DNA from 2 places in the Enterobacter sp. 4974935 genome. Region 1 is predicted to be linked to the other one. Evidence: predicted binding sites of a transcription regulator. Region 1 holds the regulator's gene; the other holds the start of a gene.
What was found. Region 1 encodes sigma-54, which starts transcription at its own class of promoters, with help from an activator protein. Its sites were predicted from a motif close to GTTGGCACANNTTTCGCTNT; they were not measured.
Positions count from the first base shown of each region.

Region 2: hypA (hydrogenase maturation nickel metallochaperone HypA) is a predicted target of sigma-54. The motif match lies at 1,834-1,853, and genes of this name have one in related genera.

Region 1 covers NZ_JBZWGT010000003.1:317,143-320,468, forward strand. Annotated here, with positions in the region: gene rapZ (RNase adapter RapZ) at 1-120, opposite strand, end outside; gene ptsN (PTS IIA-like nitrogen regulatory protein PtsN) at 166-657, opposite strand; gene hpf (ribosome hibernation promoting factor) at 740-1,027, opposite strand; gene rpoN (RNA polymerase factor sigma-54) at 1,050-2,483, opposite strand; gene lptB (LPS export ABC transporter ATP-binding protein) at 2,531-3,256, opposite strand; gene lptA (lipopolysaccharide ABC transporter substrate-binding protein LptA) at 3,263-3,326, opposite strand, start outside.
Region 2 covers NZ_JBZWGT010000003.1:775,926-779,251, forward strand. Annotated here, with positions in the region: gene hypD (hydrogenase formation protein HypD) at 1-322, opposite strand, end outside; gene AC4OVS_RS04915 (HypC/HybG/HupF family hydrogenase formation chaperone) at 326-598, opposite strand; gene hypB (hydrogenase nickel incorporation protein HypB) at 589-1,452, opposite strand; gene hypA (hydrogenase maturation nickel metallochaperone HypA) at 1,456-1,806, opposite strand; gene hycA (formate hydrogenlyase regulator HycA) at 2,017-2,481, shown strand; gene AC4OVS_RS04935 (4Fe-4S dicluster domain-containing protein) at 2,555-3,163, shown strand; gene hycC (formate hydrogenlyase subunit 3) at 3,160-3,326, shown strand, end outside.

The sequences.
Region 1 (3,326 bases):
CAGATCGGGTAACAGCACTACCGGCAGGTTATCTACGCAGTAAAATCCCATGTCTTCCAGCGCGCGCAGGGCCACGGACTTCCCGGACCCCGAACGACCGCTGACGATCATCAGCACCATGTTCCGTTTCTCCTCAGGGAAGCCGTTCTGAAGGCCCTTTCCCGATTATGCCTCATCCTGATTGCCTTCTGCTTCAGTGATAATTTGATAAAGTTCTTCATCACTTTGAGCTGAGCGCAGTCGACGACAAATGGTTTTATCCGCCAGACGTTTGGCAACCAGCGACAGCGTGTGCAGGTGGGTTTTGGTCTGATCGGCAGGAACCAGCAGCGCGAAGAGCAGATCCACAGGCTGGTTATCGATGGCGTCAAAAGCGATAGGCGTTTCCAGTTGCACAAACACCCCCACGGCACGCAGCGTATCTTCTTCCAGCTTGCCATGCGGGATCGCAATGCCATTGCCGATGCCGGTACTGCCCATTTTTTCACGGGTCAGAATGGCTTCAAACACGATCTGCGGCGGCAGACCCAGCTGTTTTGCGGCCAGCTCACTGATGATTTCCAGCGCACGTTTTTTGCTCTGGCAGTGAACGCCACTGCGGGTACAATCCTGGTTAAGGACATTGCTCAGTTGAAGAGCGGAATCGTTGTTTATCATAATTTCACCTAAGCGCTAACTGTACAAATGGCCTGTTGTGTTTCACAACAGGCCGTCCTGCACCCGTTAACTGCCCGGACAATTAGTGTTGTTTCAGTTTATCTTTATGTTTATTGAGCTGTCTCGCAAGCTTATCAATCAAGCCGTCGATAGCCGCGTACATGTCTTGCCCTTCCGCACTGGCATGAAGTTCCCCTCCGTTGACGTGCAGGGTCGCATCCGAGATATGCGTCACTTTCTCCACTTTCAACACAACATAGACCTGGTTGATCCTCTCGAAATACTGCTCGAGTTTCGCGAACTTAGCGTTTACAAAATCGCGTAAAGCCTCAGTAATTTCGACGTTATGTCCGGTGATATTGAGCTGCATAGTGTCTTCCTTATCGGTTGTGTCAAACCAGTTGTTTACGCTGGTTAGACGGCGGAATGGATAAAGACTCTCGATACTTCGCGACAGTACGGCGTGCCACCATAATACCCTGATCGGACAGCATGGTGGTTAACTTACTGTCACTGAGTGGCTTCGCGGGGTTCTCCGCGGCGATCAACTTCTTCACCAGGGCGCGAATAGCTGTTGACGAGGCTTCGCCGCCGCCTTCGGTGTTCACGTGGCTGGAGAAGAAATACTTAAGCTCAAAAATACCGCGTGGGCTGTGCAGATACTTCTGCGTGGTCACGCGGGAAATGGTTGATTCATGCATCTCGACGGCCTGGGCGATGTCCGCCAGCACCATCGGTTTCATAAATTCTTCGCCCTGCTCAAAGAATGCCTGCTGCTGTTCGACAATACAGCGGCTGACGCGCAGCAGCGTGTCATTACGGCTTTCCAGACTCTTAATCAACCAGCGTGCTTCCTGAAGGTTGCTGCGAATGTATTGATTATCAGCGTCGTTACGGGCGCTGGTGCACATGGAGGCGTATTGCTGGTTGATTTGCAGGCGAGGAATGCTGTCGGCGTTCAGTTCAACGACCCAGCGGCCATTGTGTTTTCTCACCAGCACATCAGGAATAACGTATTCCGGTTCGCTGGTCTGGATAGATTGCCCCGGACGCGGATCGAGTGACTGGATCAGATTCACCGCTTCCTTCAGCACCTCTTCTTTGAGGCGCGTGACGCGCATCAGGGTGCGGAAGTCGTGATTTGCCAGCAAATCCAGATGCTCGCTGATGATGAGCCGGGCTTCATCAATCCACGGTGTCTCTTTGGCAAACTGCGAAAGCTGGATCAGAAGGCAGTCGCGCAGATCTTTCGCGGCGACGCCAATCGGGTCGAAACGCTGAACGCGTTTCAGGACGGCTTCGATCTCTTCCAGTTCAATCTCGTCATCGCCGATGCTTTCCAGAATCTCGTCCAGCGTCACGGTCAAATAGCCCGTGTCGTCAACGGCATCGACAATCGAGGTGGCAATGGCGCGATCGGTATCGGAGAAAGGCGTCAGCTCCACCTGCCACATCAGGTAGTCCTGAAGCGACTGGGTAGTTTCGCCCTGGTAGACCGGGAGTTCATCGTCCTGGTAATCTGCACGCGTCCCGGAAGGGGTACCCGCGGTGTAGATTTCATCCCAGCTGGCATCCAGCGGCAGTTCCTCCGGCATCTCTTTCTGTTCGAGCGCATCTACGGAGTCGAGCGTTTCTGTGTCCTGCGTCTGCTGAGCGTCTACCTCGTCATGAAGATCGGTTTGCTCCAGCAGCGGATTGCTGTCCAGCGCCTGCTGGAGCTCCTGCTGGAGTTCTAACGTGGACAGCTGCAACAGACGGATTGCCTGTTGTAGCTGCGGCGTCATGGCCAGTTGCTGGCTGAGCCGTAATTGCAAACCTTGCTTCATGTTCAGAGCGTTTTTCTCCGGTTCGGCGTGACTTAACCTCTACCCTATCAGAGTCTGAAGTCTTCCCCAAGGTACACGCGCTTAACATGCTCATCTTCGAGGATTTGCTGTGGCGTGCCGTGGGCAATCAGATGGCCCTGGCTCACTATGTAGGCGCGCTCACACACGGCCAGCGTTTCACGAACGTTGTGGTCCGTGATCAGTACGCCAAGCCCGCTGTCGCGCAGGTGCTCAATAATACGTTTGATATCGATAACGGAGATGGGGTCAACGCCCGCAAACGGTTCATCCAGCAGGATAAATTTCGGGTTTGCTGCCAGCGCGCGCGCAATCTCAACGCGGCGGCGTTCACCACCGGACAGCGCCTGACCGAGGCTGTCACGCAGATGTTCGATATGAAACTCTTCCATCAGCTCGTTCGCACGGTCAGTGCGCTGCTCGCTGGTCAGATCGTCACGGATCTGAAGCACGGCCATCAGGTTGTCGAAAACGCTTAAGCGGCGGAAGATGGAGGCTTCCTGCGGCAGATAGCCGATGCCACGACGCGCGCGGGCATGCAGTGGCAGCAGGCTGATATCTTCATCATCGATGATGATGTTGCCGGCGTCACGCGGGACAATGCCCACCACCATGTAGAAGGTCGTGGTTTTACCCGCCCCGTTAGGGCCAAGCAAACCCACGATTTCGCCGGAGTTGACGGTCAGACTGACATCTTCGACGACGCGGCGGCCCTTATACGCTTTCGCGAGGTTTTTTGCAGTTAAAGTTGCCATAACGAATTAGTTACTCTTTTTCTGTGCCGGAGCCTGGCCGTTGTTCTTGTCCTGCAATTGCGAAGGCACA
Region 2 (3,326 bases), 460 kb from region 1:
AGCCATTTTTTCCCGGTACGCGCATGGCGTCGCCAAAGGTGCAAAAAATCACACCGGGGCGGCTGGCGATGTCGAGACAGCTGTCGATGCGCCCCATGGGCAGCACGCACACCGGGCAGCCGGGGCCGTGGATAAATTCGATGTTCTCCGGCAGCAGCTGGTCGAGGCCAAATTTAAAGATGGCGTGGGTGTGTCCGCCGCACACCTCCATGATCCGCAGCGGTTTTTCTTTCGTGTAGTCCAGCAGGGACGCGCGGGTTTTCAGGCGATCGATAAGCTGCAACACCTGCTCAGGCGCGCGATATTCATCAACGTAACGCATGTGTTATCGTTCCTCACCATACAGCAGGGCACCCACGTCCGGCTCAACGTCGAACATATTCTGTAGCGCGTCCAGCGTGTCACGGGCTTCTTCCTCATTAATCACGCTCATGGCAAACCCCACGTGGACCAGCACCCACTGGCCGAGACGCGTTGCGCCGGTCTCATCGTGGCTGCCCACCAGCGTCAGATCGACATCGCGCAGGATGCCGCAGATCTCCACTTTGGCCTGATTGCCGTCGATCGAATGAATTTGTCCGGGGACGCCTATGCACATCGTTCGCTCTCCAGCCAGTTCAGCCAGGCGTCCATCCCGTCGCCGCGCGTGGCGGAAACCAGCAGGATCTCAATGTCCGGGTTCACTTCCCGGGCGTAAGCCAGGCACTTATCCACGTCGAAATTCAGGTACGGCAGCAGGTCGACTTTGTTCAGCAGCATGAGGGAGGCGGCGGCAAACATATGTGGATACTTCAGCGGCTTGTCTTCCCCTTCGGTCACGGAGAGCACCGCCACTTTATGCCGCTCGCCAAGGTCGAAGCTTGCCGGGCAGACCAGGTTGCCGACGTTTTCAATAAACAGGATGCCGTTATCCGCCAGCGGCAGGCGCGGGGCGGCGTCGGCAATCATCTGCGCATCCAGGTGGCAGCCCTTGCCGGTGTTGACCTGAATCGCGGGCGTACCGGTTTCGCGGATGCGCGCCGCGTCGTTTACCGTTTGCTGATCGCCTTCGATAACGGCGCAGGAGACACGTTTATTCAGTCGTTTGAGGGTTTCGGTCAGCAGGGTGGTTTTACCGGAGCCGGGGCTGGAGACCAGGTTCAGTACCAGCTGTTGACGGGCGGCAAAGCGGGCGCGATTGCGAGCGGCGAGCTGGTTATTTTTGTCCAGCACATTGATCTCCACCTCCAGCATCTCGCGCTGGCTGATGCCCGGCGCGTGGGTGCCTGCTTCGCCGTGGCCGTAATGCAGGTCGCCCGCGTCTGAACGCTGCGGCGCAAAGGTGATGCCGGTCAGTGCCGCCGCAGGACGCGGGGCAGGAGAAAAGGGTGCGGAGCGAAACGCGGAGTGGGGACGGTGTTCATCCCCTTCTATATACAGGTTGCCTTCAGCGCAACCGCAGGTACTACACATACATTACTCCTTCTCGATTTCGAGGCGTTGGATCTGCATACCGTCATCCGCCACGATGCGCAGCCCGCTGCTCTGGCACTGCGGACAGCGCTGTACCTTCGATGACAGCAGCGTGACGTACTGCTGACACTGCTCGCACCAGCACTCCGCCTGCTGCTCCTCGATATACAGTGCGCAACCCTCCGCCAGCGTGCCGCGGCACACCAGCTCAAAACAGAAGGTGAGGGCGCTGGTCTCGACGCAGGAAAACGCCCCGACCTTCAGCCAGACGCCGGTCACGCGCTTCGCATGGTTCTGCACAGCCTGCTGTTCGATAAGTTCCAGTGCCCGCTGGCAGAGGGTGATTTCGTGCATGACGCCTCCTTAATGAATTGCCCCTTTAATGCAATAACAGTGCCAGCTTGTTTTGCGTTACGGCGTGACGATGTCAACGCTGTCGAAATGACACGTCGACACCGCGGCGGTGACAGTGCGCATCTCTTTAAAATCCATTTAAATCAATAAATTAAAAATTGGCACGAAATCTGCTTAACAGCCGCTAACTCCATTAACCGGATACCTTTTATGACTATTTGGGAAATTAGCGAAAAAGCGGATTACATCGCGCAACGTCATCAGCAGCTTCAGGATCAGTGGCACCTCTACTGCAACTCTCTGATTCAGGGGATCACCCTGTCAAAAGCCCGTCTGCACCATGCCATGAGCTGCGCGGCGCAGGGGGATATGCGCTTTGTGTTGTTTGGACACTTCACGATTTTTGTCACCCTGGCGGAGAGCTTCAACAGCCACACCATTGAGTATTACGTTGAGACAAAAGAGGGTGAAAAACAGTGTATTGCGAAAGCCCAACTGATGGCCGACGGCATGGTGGACGGTCACGTCAGCACCCGCGATCGCCAGCAGGTGCTGGAGCACTATCTGGAGAAAATCGCGCCGGTTTATAACGGCCTCTACGCTGCCGTTGAGCACGATCAGCCGATCAACCTGAAACAGCTGATCGACGGAAAATCCTCCGCGAACGTGGCCTGAAAAGCGAGTGTCGAGAAGTGTCGATAAGACAGTTTTTTTTCGTCAAAAATGACCATCACCAGAGGATGACCCGGTGAACCGTTTTGTAATTGCTGACTCGACGGTCTGTATTGGCTGTCGAACCTGTGAGGCGGCGTGCTCGGAAACGCACCGCCTGCACGGGCTACAGTCCATGCCGCGCCTGCGCGTCATGCGTAATGAGAAAGAGTCTGCCCCGCAGCTCTGTCACCACTGTGAAGACGCGCCATGCGCGGGCGTCTGTCCCGTCAATGCCATCACCCGCGTTGACGGCGCGGTACAGCTGAACGAAAGCCTGTGCGTGAGCTGCAAGCTGTGCGGCATCGCCTGTCCGTTTGGCGCCATTGAGTTTTCCGGCAGCCGTCCGCTGCATATTCCGGCGAATGCCAACACCCCGAAAGCGCCGCCTGCGCCACCGGCTCCGGCACGCGTGAGCACGCTGCTGGACTGGGTGCCGGGCATTCGCGCCGTCGCGGTGAAGTGCGACCTGTGCAGCTTCGATGAACAAGGTCCGGCCTGCGTGCGCACCTGTCCGACCAAAGCGTTAATTCTGGTTAATATTCGCGACATCGCCCGCACCAGCAAACGCAAGCGCGAGCTGACCATCAATACTGACGTCGGCGATCTTTCGCTGCTGCGGGCGCTTAACGAGGGGGCGAAATGAACGCGATAGTTATGATGACCAGCGGCGTGGCCTGGTTTGCCGCCGCCGCTGTCCTGGCGCTGCTCCTCTCCTTCCATAAAACGCTGAGCGGCTGGATCGCCGGTATCGGCGGGGCGGTCGGCAGCCTGATGACGCTGGCGGCGGGCGGCGTTGTCCTGATCGA